One region of the Pseudoselenomonas caprae genome, then DNA from elsewhere that is predicted to be linked to it. Evidence: riboswitches for the same ligand, from Rfam matches in the RefSeq annotation. Region 1 holds a riboswitch; the other holds the start of a gene.
The links. A riboswitch is a leader RNA that binds a small molecule or an ion and turns the genes downstream of it on or off. The one in region 1 is predicted to bind molybdenum cofactor.
Positions count from the first base shown of each region.

Region 2: another riboswitch for molybdenum cofactor. It lies ahead of modA (molybdate ABC transporter substrate-binding protein); the one in region 1 lies ahead of FZ041_RS06265 (molybdopterin-binding protein).

Region 1 covers NZ_VTOZ01000010.1:45,793-53,346, reverse strand. The annotation lists gene FZ041_RS06285 (methyl-accepting chemotaxis protein) at 1-119, shown strand, start outside; gene FZ041_RS06280 (cytidylate kinase-like family protein) at 1,029-1,640, shown strand; gene FZ041_RS06275 (glycoside-pentoside-hexuronide (GPH):cation symporter) at 1,693-3,114, shown strand; gene FZ041_RS06270 (DNA polymerase IV) at 3,240-4,403, shown strand; molybdenum cofactor riboswitch at 4,484-4,608, shown strand; gene FZ041_RS06265 (molybdopterin-binding protein) at 4,692-5,723, shown strand; gene FZ041_RS06260 (molybdopterin molybdotransferase MoeA) at 5,736-6,935, shown strand; gene moaA (GTP 3',8-cyclase MoaA) at 6,963-7,554, shown strand, end outside.
Region 2 covers NZ_VTOZ01000002.1:77,324-84,877, reverse strand. The annotation lists gene FZ041_RS01360 (sulfate/molybdate ABC transporter ATP-binding protein) at 1-451, opposite strand, end outside; gene modB (molybdate ABC transporter permease subunit) at 442-1,113, opposite strand; gene modA (molybdate ABC transporter substrate-binding protein) at 1,115-1,909, opposite strand; molybdenum cofactor riboswitch at 1,905-2,034, opposite strand; gene sigH (RNA polymerase sporulation sigma factor SigH) at 2,118-2,867, opposite strand; gene FZ041_RS01340 (NYN domain-containing protein) at 3,024-3,554, opposite strand; gene rlmB (23S rRNA (guanosine(2251)-2'-O)-methyltransferase RlmB) at 3,558-4,442, opposite strand; gene thyX (FAD-dependent thymidylate synthase) at 4,442-5,134, opposite strand; gene FZ041_RS01325 (Mini-ribonuclease 3) at 5,138-5,626, opposite strand; gene cysS (cysteine--tRNA ligase) at 5,623-7,053, opposite strand; gene ispF (2-C-methyl-D-erythritol 2,4-cyclodiphosphate synthase) at 7,088-7,554, opposite strand, start outside.

The sequences.
Region 1 (7,554 bases):
CGGTATCGGCGGCCACCGAGGAGCAGTCGGCATCGGTAGAGGAGATTGCGTCGTCGGCACATAATCTGGCGACCGTATCGCAGGCGCTGCAGGAAGAGAGCAAGAGATTCCGCATTTAAATGAGAGCGGTAGATTGCAGGCTGATGAAGTGATAGAGAGGTCCGTTGACTCACGAAAGAGTCAGCGGACTTTTTCAATTGCAGTTTGCCTGTGAGTGCGTGCTTAAAATAAAATTGAAAGAGCTCAGCTTGGGTGGGGGCGGGTGCACTTTTTCTCCGCTCTCGCTAAATGACCCGCGCGGCTGCTTTAGTACGTACTTAGATACATGTGCCGGGCAGGCCAGCGGCACGCCAATACATCGAATCGTTCTAGGAAGTACGTGCTGCGGGCCATCCCTCACTGCGTTCGGGCAAATCGCTCCCGCTGCGAAGAAAGTGTACCCGCCCCCGCCCTCCGTTATGTTGGGATAATCCTGCGCTGTTCCGGCGATAGGTCACGAATTACATCGATGTGCTTGTTACGGGAGAAACGATTCGTACAATCTCAGACTTCCGTTACCAAAGGGGCGAACGGGGTAGTGCTTCTTTCTGTCTGGAGCGACTGTCCTGCGCAGCAGGACTGGGCCGTAAGCGCATAAGCTAGACTCCGATGTGTACGCCGCGACCTGGTGACGGGAGCAAGTAACTAAGTCCGCAGAACTAGGCATGCGGTCCATTTAGCGGAAACAGAAAAAGTACTACCCCGAAAGCCCCAAGCTGCGTACTAACGGGTTTCCTTCCCGTTCGCCCTGACAAACTGCCAGACAAACTGCAATTCATTATATTGTAGGAATCATACCTTGCTGTAATCGTATAATAAACTGAAAATTACTACTTTTATAAAACATATTGCATTATTTACAAAACACGCTATAATAATAGATAAAGAAATCGTTTTCTATTAGTTTGTGCGAAAAGAGCGGTTCCTGATGAAATTATTTTTTTTTGGAAATCCTAGAAAACGTTTACATTAACGGGGAGGAATTTTCTATGAGTGATTATCCAGTCATTACGATCAGCCGCCAATATGGTGCTGGTGGGCGTGAGCTGGCCGGTATCCTGGCAGAAAAGCTCGGGCTCAAGCTTTATGACCGGCAGATTGTCCATATCGCGGCGGCCAAGCTCGGTCTCGACGATCTTAGCGAGGAAGAGCTCTTGGAGATGGAGAACAAGGTCAAGCCGTTGTCGCTGAGCTTCATTCCCTTTCATTCCTTTGGCACGCATATGGGGGAGAGCAGCCAGGGAATGTTCATGTCTGAGTCGGCAGCCATCCGCAAGATTGCGAAGGATGGCCCTTGTATATTCCTGGGCCGCAGTGCGGATTATGCTCTGCGCAAATATGATAACGTTTTCTCTATTTTTGTCTGTGCTGATGATGCGTATCGTGAAGCACGCGGCAAGACGGTTTATGATGGCAAGTCGCTCAAGGAACTTGACCGTGAGGATGCGAAGCGGGCAAGATACTATAATTACTATACGGGACGTACCTGGGGCGAGGGAAAGAATTATGATATCGTTGTGAATACGAGCCATGATTCGCTGGAAGCTATTGCAGATGGCCTTATCGCCTATATCTGCAAGGTTAAGGGGATTCAGCAGTAATCGGTTGTTCGTTTTACTTTTTGTCAGAAAATATCAATGGGGGCTTTTGGTTATGTCAGAGAAAAAAAGCGCTGTATGGTCGCGTATCGCGTATGCCTGCGGTACCTTTGGCCACGATGTATTCTATGCCATGTTGGGCACGTATTTCATGATTTTCGTCACGAGCAATCTGTTCCGCTCCGATGATGCGACGCGTGATGCTTATATGATTGGTATTGTCACGACGATCATTCTCGTACTGCGTATTGCAGAGCTCTTTATCGATCCGTTCATCGGCAATATCATCGATAAGACGAAGACACGTTGGGGCCGCTTCAAGCCTTGGGTCATCGTTGGTGCCTTCGTTGCTGCTATCACGCTGGCCTTGCTGTTTACGGATATGGGTGGTCTGGCTGTCACGAATCCGACGCTCTATCTTGTTCTCTTTGCTATTGTCTATTTCATTATGGATGTATTCTATTCGGCCAAAGATGTCGCAATCTGGTCGATGATTCCGGCGCTGTCGTTTGACTCGCATGAGCGCGAAGTTACGGCGACGATTGCCCGTATCGGTTCGGTTTTCGGTGGCCAGCTCATCACGGTCATTGTTATGCCGGTGGTCCTTTTCTTCTCGTTGAATCAGAATGGCGGCGCGGGCGACCCGACGGGCTGGCTGGCGTTTGCCTGCATCGGTGGCGGCATTGCAACGCTCGGTGCTATTATCCTGGGCTTTGGTACCAAGGAACAGGAGTCGGCGCTGCGTGAGAATAAGACAGATACGTCAGCAAAAGATGTATTTAAGGTTCTGACGCAGAACGATCAGCTGCTTTGGATGGCAATTGCGTATCTCGTCTATGGTCTGGGCTCGAATATCGTCAACAATTTCAATCTGTATTATTTCATCTATGTCATTGGCGATGCTACGAAATTCTCGATCCTTGGTATCATCAATGTTGTCATTGGTCTGCTGGCCGTGGCTTTGTTCCCGGTTCTGACGACGAAGTTCAGCCGCCGCAAACTGTTCTTCTCTTCGATTATCATTATGGTAGCGGCTCTCGCTATTTATTTCATGGCAGGCACGAATGTCACGCTGGCACTCGTAGGTGCTGGTCTCTTCGCTTTGCCGCAGCCGCTTATCTTCCTCGTTGTCCTGATGACGATTACGGATTCGGTCGAGTATGGCCAGCTCAAGCTGGGGCATCGCGATGAAGCGGTCTGCCTCTGCGTGCGTCCGCTTATCGACAAGCTGGCTGGTGCAGTCACGAGCGGCATCATCGGCATGACGGCCATCTGGGTCGGCATGACTGGCAATGCTACGGCTGCTGATATCACAGCGCCGGATCTGCTCAAATTCCAGATCATCATGTTCGCAGCGCCCATCGTATTGCTGATTTTGGCAACGTTCATCTATCGGGCTAAGGTCACGCTGACGGAGAGCGAGCATGCGCGCATCGTCGAGGAACTCGAGGAGCGCTGGGAAGAGATCAATGTTTAAGTTTCCCCTGAGGAATCCCCTTGGATTCTGATTACCTATAACCTAAGTACAGAAAGAGACCCGAAAATGCGTTTGCTGTTTCGGGTCTCTTTCTATATAATGGAAGCAAGGAAGGGGGCAGGGTTATGGACCGGTTGGTCATGCATGTGGATATGGATGCTTTTTTTGCGTCGGTGGAACAGAACGACCATGAAGAGTATCGCGGCAAGCCGTTGATTGTTGGCGGCCTGGCGGGACGTGGCGTGGTATCGACCTGTTCCTATGAGGCGCGGCGGTTTGGCGTTCACTCAGCGATGCCGATGGTGCGTGCGCGGCAGCTATGCCCGCAGGGGATTTTCCTGGCGGGAAATTACCGGCGGTATGCGGAAGTGTCGGCCGCTATCTTTGCAATTTTTGCACGGTATTCGCCAGTCATTGAACCGTTGTCAATCGACGAGGCTTTTTTGGACCTTACAGGTATGGAATATATCATGGGCACACCGATTGCCTATGCGCGCAGGCTTAAAGCAGAAATCAGGGCGGAGACAGGCATTGTGGCTTCGGTTGGCATCGCGCCGAACAAGTTCCTGGCCAAATTAGCTTCAGATCTCGATAAGCCTGACGGACTGGTCATCATCACAGAGGAAAACGTGCGGCAGGTGCTCGATCCGCTGCCGGTCAGCCGCATCTGGGGCGTGGGCCGCAAGATGAATGCACAGCTCATGCAGATGGGCATCCGTACGATCGGGGAGCTTTATGGCACCAGCTATGAAAAACTTTGTCATCATCTTGGGGAGCATATGGCGCGCCATCTCTATGAACTGGCCCGCGGGCAGGACAAGCGCAGTGTTGCCCCGCGTGAGCGGGCTAAGTCTATCGGCAAGGAAGTCACCTTCACTGAGGATCTCCAGTGTGCGGAAGATGCAGAGCGCGTCTTGCTCGACCTTGCCTGCAAGGTGGGCTGGCGCTTGCGCAAGGCTGGCGAAAAGGCGCGGACTGTCCAGCTCAAGCTGCGGCTCTCGCAGGGATTCAAGACGTATACGCGCAGCCGCACGCTGACCGAGGCGACCTGCTACGATGAGGAGATCTACCATACGGCTTGCGCGCTTTTCCGTGAGCTGCGGATCTTCCGCGGTATCCGGCTGCTCGGCGTCAGTACGGCGGGCTTTGATGCGGGGGCCGAGCTCAACCTGTTCCATGATGAGGCCAAGAAGGAGAACCTCTATGCGGCCATAGACAAGATCCGTGCGAAGTTTGGCGAAGAGGGCATCACCAAGGCGCAGCTGCTGCGGAAAGATAAACGAAAATAATGGTTATAAGTATGATGTATAAGGAAGTGACAAAAATCATAAGCATTTTTGCTTGTTTTCGTGTATAATAATAGTAAGTAAAAGAATACCGACTCCGAGCGAAAATATCTAAGGCATGAGCAGATACGCTATGATATTGAGCCGGGGCCCCGGGGGAAACGCCGGGACCTTCCCCATTTTGAAAAGGAGTTCAATGCTGCAGCGCAGGTGGAGACTATCCTTTTCGTAGGGGATAGTCTTTTTTTGTTGGCCGGAACTGTATGTGTAAGGGATAGGAGCGTAAGCCGTATGAAGGAAATGAAAACCGTGGATGCCGTCGGACAGATTCTCTGCCATGATATCACGCAGATCATCAAAGGGGTGACGAAGGATGCCGTGTTCCGCAAGGGGCATGTGATCACCGAGGAGGATATCCCCGTGCTGCTGTCGGTGGGCAAGGACCATATCTATGTCTGGGAAAATGACGATACGGTCCTGCATGAAAACGATGCCGCTGAAATCCTGCGGCAGCTCTGCCAGAACGAATACATGACGGCGTCGGAGCCGAAGGAAGGCAAGATCGAGCTCACAGCGACGGTGGATGGCGTCTTCCAGGTTGACGAGTCAAGATTCGACGATGTCAATGAGCTCGACGATGTGACGATCGCGACCCTGCCCCAGAATATGCCGGTGAAGGCGGGCCAGAAGCTTGCTGGCATGCGCGTGATCCCGCTGGTCATCAAAAAGGACAAGATGGAACAGGTCCAAAAGGTGGCAGGGGATAAGCCTTTGCTGCGCCTGCGGCCGTATCAGAAGGATCTCAAGGTCGGGGTGGTGACGACGGGCACCGAGGTGTTCCTGGGACGCATCGAGGATACCTTCACGCCGGTCATCGCGGGCAAGTTGAAACCCTTTGGCTTAAAGATTGATGAGCACCGCATCACCGATGACGTGACGGAGCATACCCGGGATGCGATCCGTGAGCTGGCGGCGCTGGGCATGGATATGATCATCTGCACGGGCGGCATGAGTGTCGACCCCGATGACCGCACGCCGGCCGCTATCCGTGATGCTGGTGCTGAGATCATCACCTATGGGGCGCCGGTGCTTCCTGGCGCGATGTTCCTGCTGGGTTATCTGGAGCAGGAGGGCCGGACGATTCCGGTCATGGGCCTGCCAGGGTGTGTCATGTATGCCGCGCGCACGGTCTTTGACCTCATCCTGCCGCGTGTCATGACCGGCGAGCGGCTGACGCGCCGTGAAATCCGTCATTTCGGTATCGGCGGTCTCTGCATGAACTGCAAGACCTGTCATTTTCCGGTTTGTGGGTTCCAGCACTGAGGAGGGAGTACGATGCAGGATATTTCTTTGGAAAAAGCGGTTGCTATGCTGCTGGCCCAGGTCAGCAGAGTCCGTGAGGCTGAGGAGGTGCCATTGATGGCGGCGCTGGGACGCCGCTTGGCCGAGGATTACAGCGCCCCCTTTGACAATCCGCCCTTTGACCGGTCACCGCTTGATGGGTACACGTTTGCGTCAGAGGCGACAGCTGGTGTGGATAAAGAGCATCCTGTCAAGCTGACCATCATCGGTGAGGAGTGTGCCGGCCAGTATTTCGACCAGCCAGTGCCATTGGGAGCGGCGGTGCGCATCATGACAGGCGGGGCGATCCCTGCGGGCTGCGACTGCGTCGTGCGGCAGGAAGATGTGACGGCGGCTGGCGATACGCTCTATGTGCCGCAGGAGCTCCAACCGCATGAGAATTACTGCTTTGCTGGTGAGGATATCCGCAAAGGCACACTGCTGGCCAAGGCAGGGACGCGGCTCACGGCGGCGCATCTTGGCGCGCTGGCCAGCATGGGCCTGGCGACGGTCAAGGTCATCCGCAAGGTGCGCATCGCCATCGCCAGCACGGGCGATGAACTTTTGCAGCCGGGGCAGCCCTTGGCACCGGGCAAGATCTACAACAGCAACCTGTACAGTCTCGGCGGGCGGCTGCGTGAGCTGGGCTTTGAGCCGGAGGTGATCGGCATCCTGCCTGATGATGTCACGGCGGCTGCGGCTGAGATTGCCAAGTGGCAGGACAAGGTCGACCTGTTCCTGACAACTGGCGGAGTGTCGGTGGGCAAGAAGGATATCATGCATGGCGTGGTCGCCGAGATCGGGAAGCGGCTTTTCTGGCGTGTTTGCATGAAACCAGGCGGCCCCGCGATTGCCTATACCTTTGGCAAGACGCTCGGCATTGCGCTTTCGGGCAATCCTTTCGCTGCCTATGCGACCTTTGAGCTTCTGGCGCGGCCGGTGCTGGTGGAGCTGAGCGGTGAGGAGAAGCTGGCTGTGCGCCAGGCGCAGGCGGTGCTCACCGATGCCTTCCCCAAGGCCAGCAAGGGACGCCGCTTCATCCGCGCCTATTATGAGAATGGCAAGGTACGGCTGCCCCAGCAGCATGCTTCGGGAAGCCTGTTCTCCGTGGTGGGCTGCAATGCCTTTGTGTCGATCCCTGCGGGCACTGATCCGCTGCCGCCGGGGACGAAGGTCGACATCATTCTGCTGTGAATATGATTTTTGATTTGGGATGAGAGTATGATCGATCAGTATCAACGCAAAATCGAATATGTGCGCATCTCGCTGACAGACCGCTGCAATTTGCGCTGCCGTTATTGCATGCCTGCCGCTGGCATCGAGAAGCTGCGCCATGAGGATATCCTGACCTTTGCGGAAATCCTGCGCATCGTGCAGGCGCTGGCGGCGCTTGGCGTCCGCAAGGTGCGGCTGACAGGAGGCGAGCCGCTGGTGCGTCGCGGGATTGTCGAGCTGGTGCGCGCGATTCGCGCGGTGCCGGGCATTGAGCAGGTCGTGCTGACGACCAATGGGGTGCTGCTGGCGGAACTGGCCGAGCCGCTGGTGGCAGCGGGCTTGTCGGGGGTGAATATCAGCCTCGACACATTGCGCCCCGACGTCTTTGCGTCAATCACGCGGCGGCCGCTCTATCCGCAGGTAGAGGAGGGCATCGCGAAGCTCCGGGCCCTGGGGATGGAGAGTATCAAGTTCAACTGCGTGCCGATTGCGGGAGTCAATGAGGAAGAGATCCCTGCCTTAGTGGCCTTGGCCCGTGAGCAGGCTGTCAAGGTGCGGTTCATCGAGCTCATGCCGATTGGCTGTGCCTATGAGGTCG
Region 2 (7,554 bases), on a different contig from region 1:
CTGAATCAGCCGCCAGGATGCGGGCAAAGGCCGCCCGCTGCTGCTGGCCGCCTGAGAGCTCCCGCGGATACGCATCGGCCAGCTCCGTCAGTCCGAAGCGGACGAGATTCGCCTGCACCTTTTCCTCTTTGTCTGCCGGTGTCCCGCCAGCCACAAAGCGGATGTTTTCCCGGATCGTCATATTCGGGAATAGGGCGTAATTCTGGAACAGGTACCCGACATGGCGCTGCTGCGGGCTCAGATTGATGTCCTGCCCGCTATCGTAGAGCACACGCCCATTGAGTACGATCCGTCCGCTGTCCGGCGTCTCGATGCCGGCAATGCATTTGAGCGTCATGCTCTTGCCACAGCCCGAGGCCCCCAGCAAGGCAAAGACCTCATCACGGGCCGTGAAGTCCGCCTTGAGCATGAAGCTGCGCAGCTGCTTGCGGATACTCACTATCAATTCCATATCGCTGCCCCCTTATTGCTGCGGGCTATCCACCAATTCATCAACAGGACAAAGACCAGCGAGAAAACAACGATCACCAGCGCCCAGTCAAAGGCCAGATCGTAATCATTGGCCTGTACTGCCGCATAGATGGCCGTGCTCATCGTCTGGGTCTTGCCCGGGATATTGCCCGCGAACATGATTGTCGCCCCGAATTCGCCCAGGGCGCGCGTAAACGACAGCACCAGCCCCGCCAATATCCCGGAGCGCGCATTCGGCACGAGGACGTGCCAGAAGATGCGCCATTCGGACACGCCCAGCGTCCGCGCCGCATGGATGATATTCGGATCGAGCTGCTCAAAGGCTCCGCGCGCCGTCCGGTACATCAGCGGCAGCGATACGGCCACAGCCGCGATGACAGCTGCCTGCCAAGTGAATACCAGCGAGATATCCCATTGCAGCAGGAATCTCCCGACACTGCTGCGCTTGCCCAGAAACAACAACAGAAAGAAGCCGACAACGGTCGGCGGCAACACCATCGGCAACGTAATAATGGCATCAGCCAGGCCCTTGAAGCGGTTCATGCGCACCACCAGCAAAGCCAGGCCAATGCCTGCAAAGAACGTTACCACCGTCGCCGCACCAGCTGTCTCCAGCGTGATGATCAGCGGTGATAATTCCATATCATTTTACCTCGAAGCCATATTTCTCGAATACCTTCTTGTTCGCGTCACTCGCAGCGAAGGCCAAAAACTCCTTTGCTGCCTCCATATGCTTGGCGTCCTTGAGGACGGCGGCCGGATAGATTATCGGCTTATGCGTATCTGCTGGTGCCTTGGCTGCGACCCGCACCTTATCCGATACTGCTGCATCGGTAGCATAGACCACACCGCACTCAGCCTCGCCCGTTTCAACCCAGGAAAGCACCTGGCGGACATCGGAACCATAGACAGCTTTCGCCTTCACAGCGTCAAGAATCCCGAGCTTCGTGAAGACTTCCTCCGAATACTGGCCTACCGGCACGCCCTTTGGTTCTCCCAAAGCGATGTGCTTGATGTCTGCCCCGGTGACCTGCGGGAAGGCTGTGATGTCCCTGCCCCCCTCTTTGGGTACGACGAGCACCACCTCGTTCTGCAGCAGGTCGCGGCGCGTCCCTGCTGCCAGCAGGCCATCCTTTTCCAGCGCATCCATCTGCTTCTGCGCAGCCGAGAAGAACAAGTCCGTCTCCCCGCCATTCTGGATTGCCTGCTGCAAAGCACCCGAACTGCCGAAATTGCAGACAATCCTGACATCCGGATGCTCTTTTTCATAACCTGCCACCAGCTCTTTCATGACATCGGTAAGGCTCGCTGCGGCTGCCACATGCAGCTCGACTTTCTCAGCCCCCGGAGATGACGCTTCTTTCGCTGCGGGCTGGCCGCCACAACCGGCCAGGACAGCCACCACCATCGCCATGATCACTACCAGAATCTTTTTCATCCGTTATTTTCCTCCTTTTCAAAACGGAAGGGAGCGCGGTTTCCTGTGCTCCCCTGTGGGTATTACCCAGGCGCAGCATCATAGCGCATGACCTTAGATGCTTTTGCTCGGAGTTACGTTATCATTATACGGCAAAACAAGCCAAAAAACTATATGAAACATCACACAAAAAAATCCTGCCCCCCTGGGCAGGATTTCTATGCTGTTATCAATGAATCAGTCCGTCATCATCTGTGACACCGCGCAAACGGCGATTAATGGAGCTGAGGCCACGGTAGACCGTACTGATATCGATTTCATCGCCACGGTTCTCCATATACTTCTCAAGCTTGCGCTTCACGCGCTGCAAAGCATTATCGATGGATTTGACATGCCGGTCAAGATCTTCCGCAATCTCCTGATAGGACTTGCCATCGAGATAACTCATGAGCACTTTCCACTCAAGATCCGACAGAATCTCTTCCATCTTCTTCTCGATATCAATGAACTCTTCCCGGCTGATGACGAGATCTTCCGGATCGGCAGCCTTGGCACCAGACAACACATCCAGCAAGGTACGATCTGAATCCTCGTCATAAATCGGCTTGTTCAGCGAAATATACGAATTCAGTGGAATGTGTTTCTGACGGGTAGCCGTCTTGATAGCCGTGATAATCTGACGCGTCACACAAAGCTCCGCAAATGCACGGAACGAAGACAGCTTATCATTGCGGAAGTCACGGATTGCCTTATAGAAGCCAATCATGCCCTCCTGGATGATATCCTCGCGATCTGCTCCAATCAGGAAGTATGATCTTGCCTTTGCCCGTACGAAATTCCGGTACTTGTTGATGAGATAATCAAGTGCGACCTTGTCATCCTTATCTCTTATGGCTAATAAAATCTCTTCGTCCGTAAGATCAGCGAATTCCCCATATAATTCTTCGCTAAAAAGTTCTGTAGTCGGTTCTGCTTCCATCGCACTTTCCCCTTTGCTGAAAACCCCCGTTTTCATTCTCTTGCTTCCCTTGATAAGAAAATTATACTCCCTCTTTGTTGTAAGCGTCAAGGATTCCTCTAGGACTTTTTTCCCCCATCTTATCGTTTTTCGCTTCGAAAACAAAAATTTAATTCCTTATTGATGGGATTTGCGCAATATATCCAATTTCTTGACGGTTTCGCGATCCAAACGATCCTCAACCTCCAAGCGGGTGACGGGCAGCGTCACATGACCCAAATACTCTTTCTGCAGATTCTTCTTGGTTCGTCTTACATTTTTCCTGAATTCCGACGAAGGAATACGGAATGCACCAGCACCAAGAATCACGCTCTGCTCTGCACTGTCAGAAGTCACGACATGGACCTCCTTGCCAGCACGGACCATCTCATAAGCCAGGCGCTCGATGCGGCTGTCAGCCGTCTCTCCTTCGCCGGTATAGATCAGCTCCATATGGTCATTGACTTTTTCCCGATGTTCATCATCATCTGTGAACATCGCATCAAACACGATGGTGATATCGATTTTTTCATAGGCTCCGTATTCGGCCAGCTGGTGAACCAGCTGGTCCCTGGCCTCGGATAGCTCGGCACGCAGGCGGATAAGTTCTGGCCAGGAATTGATGACATTGTAGCCATCAACGATATAATACTCCCTTTTCCTGCTCATAAATCAGCCTTTCTTCACTAAGCGTTGCCGCATGGACTCATACATGAGGATGGAACCAGCCACCGATGCATTGAGCGAATTGATCCGGCCCACCATCGGCATCTGCACGATGAAATCGCACTGTTCCTTCGTCAAGCGGCTCATACCGCGGCCCTCACTGCCGACCACTAAGACCAGCGGCCCAGTCAAATCGGCCTCATAGTAATTCTGGCTGCCATCCATATCCGCTCCGGCTACCCAAAAGCCCTGCTCCTTGAGTTTCTTGAGTGTTTGCGCAATGTTGCCAATCCGCGCGACTGGTACATACTCGATAGCCCCAGCCGACGTCTTAGCTACCGTAGCCGTAAGCGGCACACTGCGGCGTTTCGGAATCAGCACACCATGAACACCCGTCGCATCTGCCGTACGCAGAAGTGCGCCCAAATTGTGCGGATCTTCCAGCTCGTCAAGCAGCAGTAAAAACGGTGCTTCGCCCTTCTCAGCCGCCGCTTTGAGGATATCCTCAAGCTCCGCATAAGCTACAGGTGCCACATAAGCCAGAACGCCCTGATGGCGCAGACCGCCAGCTACAGCTTCAATCTTGCTGCGCTCGACAAACTGCGTAACAATGCCACGTTCCTTTGCCAGCGCAAGGATTTCACTGACAGATCCTTCTTTATCCCCATCAGCCAACAGGATTTTATTGATGCCACGGCCAGCACGCAAAGCTTCGGTTACCGCATTGCGGCCAATCAGCACATCGTCGGGAAGTTCCCGCACTGCAGCTGGGGCAGCCTTGCGCTCATGCGGTTCACGGCGCTTGCCGCTCTCACGCTTCTCTGCGTGTTCCTGCCGATTCTTGCCATTGCGGAACGGCTTTTTCTTCTTATCGCTAAATTCTTTCATCATCAATCCTTCTCCCGCAGCTTCAGCATCTCCTGGAACTTGCCACAGGTCATGGCCCCTTCCGGGCAGCGTCCTGTATTCACGCAGCTCGCACCAGCATTGTGGAACAGCGTCGGTGCCACTTTCTTGACCTCAGCCAGCATCTTGTAAGCCATCTCACGGATTTCCCACTGCGCGCGGTTGCAGCAGCGCAGGTTGAAGAAGTGCAGCAGCGACCGCGCATTCATCGTCACGAGGATTTTCGTCTCCGTGGCATTGGCCAGCACATACCGGGCATCCTCTTTGGGCACCCCCATCTCCGTAAGCTCATCGTAGGTCTTGCGGATCTCGGCCAGCAGTGCCTCATACTTCGCCTTGGCCTCCGGCTTTTCCGCAATCGTCGGCGGCGTGATGTACTCGAAGCCATGCGCCGCGACATAGCGCTGGGACTGCTGGTCATACGACGCAATGCGGTGACGGACTAACTGATGCGTAAGCACCCGGCTGACGCCTTCGATACCGAACGTGAACGTGACATGCTCAATCGTCGAGCCATGCCCCAGCGTCACCATCTTGCGCACCATTTCCTTGGCCTTTTCGTCGCTGATTTTCTCGGCCAGCTCCTCAGCCCCGGCCGAAGAGTAGCAAAGGCGGGCCGCCATCGCCACCACATGCTCCGGATTCGGCGTGTATTCCAACAACTTGACTTTTATCATAAATTATCTTTTGCTCCTTATTTCCTTCATCATAGCCTTTGAAATCACCTGGAACGAGGCCTCCGCCAATTCGTAGAGCCGTTCATTCTGCTCCGACAGGTAGAGGCTGCCCAGCAGCGCCTCAAAGCCGGTGCTGGCGTGATACTCAGCTACGCTGGCACTGCGTGGTGCATGGCTTTTGGCATTGCGCCCACGGCGATAGATCCCCTTTTCTTCCTCCGTGAGCATCGCTTCGATGCCCCGATAGGCCTTGGCCTGCCAGACAGCCGATACGATCTGGGCACTGAAGGAATGGAGTGCCTGCACCTTGCACTGTTCATAGGAGAGCAGGCGGGTGCGGACATAGAGATGGAAATATGCATCGCCGACATAGGCCAATACCAGCGGATTGAGCTGCTTGACATCCACATCGCTGTAACGCTGCAGGATACCGCCATCCCCATCGGGCTCAAACATCATATCGACGAGTTTCTGAAAATGTTCAAACTTCATGCCTTTTTCCACCGTGCCCCATTCGGCGTATCTTCAATGACGATACCCACTTCCTTGAGCTCATCGCGGATCTTGTCGGCAATAGCCCAATTCTTCTCCTTGCGGGCATCCTGACGGATGCTGATGATGAGTTCCATAAGCTTATCGGTAAGGCCATCGTCAGCAGCTGCCTCTTCCTGCTCAAAGATGCCAATGATCGCAGCCATCTCGAGATAGATCTCGCTGACACGTGCAAAGCCTGCGGCATCGTAGTCTGCCCCCTTGTTCATGACATCCTGGTAGTAGATGTTGATGTCCTTCGACAGGCCAAACAACTGGCTGATGGCCAGTGCCGTATTGAAATCATCGTCCATGGCCTCATAGAACGCCTTACGGTATTCCTCGGCTTTTGCCACCAGATCCTTGGCCGTATCCGCAGCGCCTTCCTTCTTCAGCAGTTCATCCATAAAGGCTTTGGACTGCTGCAGGCGCGCCAGGCTCGTCTGCGCTTCCTTGAGGCGCTCATCGCTGAAATCCAGCGGGCTGCGGTAATGCGTCTGCAAGATGAAGAATCGCACGACCTCACCGGGATATTCCTGCAGGATGTCCTTGACCGTAAAGAAATTATTCTTCGACTTGGACATCTTTTCATTATGAATCGTGATGAAGCCATTGTGCAGCCAGTACTTGGCAAAACTGTGCTCATCGCCGATGCAGGCCTGCGACTGGGCAATCTCGTTTTCATGATGCGGGAAAATCAAATCACTGCCGCCACCATGGAAGTCGAACTGCTCACCGAGGTACTTCAGCGACATCGTCGAGCACTCGATATGCCAGCCTGGGCGTCCCTTGCCCCACGGGCTGTCCCAGCTTGGCTCCCCCGGTTTAGCCGATTTCCAGAGAGCAAAATCCATCGGATGATGCTTGCGCGTATCGACCTCGATGCGCGCACCAGCCTGCATATCCTCGAGTTTGCGGCCACTGAGTTTGCCATAGCCAGCAAATTTCTCTACGCTATAGAACACATCTCCGTTATCCACTGCATAGGCATAGCCATTGTCGATAAGTTTCTGTACCATCGCAATGATATCGGGAATCGTCTCGCTGACCCGCGGATAGACATCCGCGCGCTTGACGTTGAGCGCATCCATCGCCTCAAAATATGCCTTGATATAGCGGCCGGAAATGTCACTCCACTGCACGCCTTCCTTATTGGCCGTATTGATGATCTTATCATCAACATCCGTAAAATTCTGGATGTAATGCACCTTATAGCCCTTTTTCGCAAAATAACGGCGGATGACATCCCAGGTCACGAACGGACGTGCATTGCCGATATGCGGATGATTATAGGGCGTAACACCGCAGCAGTAAATGCTCACTTCGCCTTCTTTGAGCGGTTTGAATTCTTCCTTGCTGCGGGACATCGTATTATAAACTTTCAGCATTCGTTTTTCCTCCAATATCTATCTGCTGGCCAGCTCAGGCTTTCTCGATGCCGGCGACGGCATACGCCGAAATCCCCTGCTCTGTACCCGTGAAGCCCAGTTTCTCCTCCGTCGTCGCCTTGACATTGACCTGGTCAAGCGTCACGCCGAGGACCCGGGCGATATTCTCATTCATCTGCGGGATGAAATCCTTCATCTTCGGTTTCTGCGCTACGATGGTCGCATCGACATTGCCGACCTCATAGCCCTTTTCACGCAGCAGCTCCATAACATGGCCGAGGAGCTTCAAGCTGTCCGCTCCCTCGAAACGCGGATCTGTATCGGGGAAGTGGCGGCCGATGTCGCCGAGCGCGGCTGCACCGAGCAGCGCATCCGAAATCGCATGCAGCAGTACATCCGCATCCGAATGCCCCAACAGCCCCAAGGTGTGCGGGATCTCCACACCACCGATGATCAGTTTGCGTCCTTCCACGAGACGATGCACATCATAGCCCATACCAA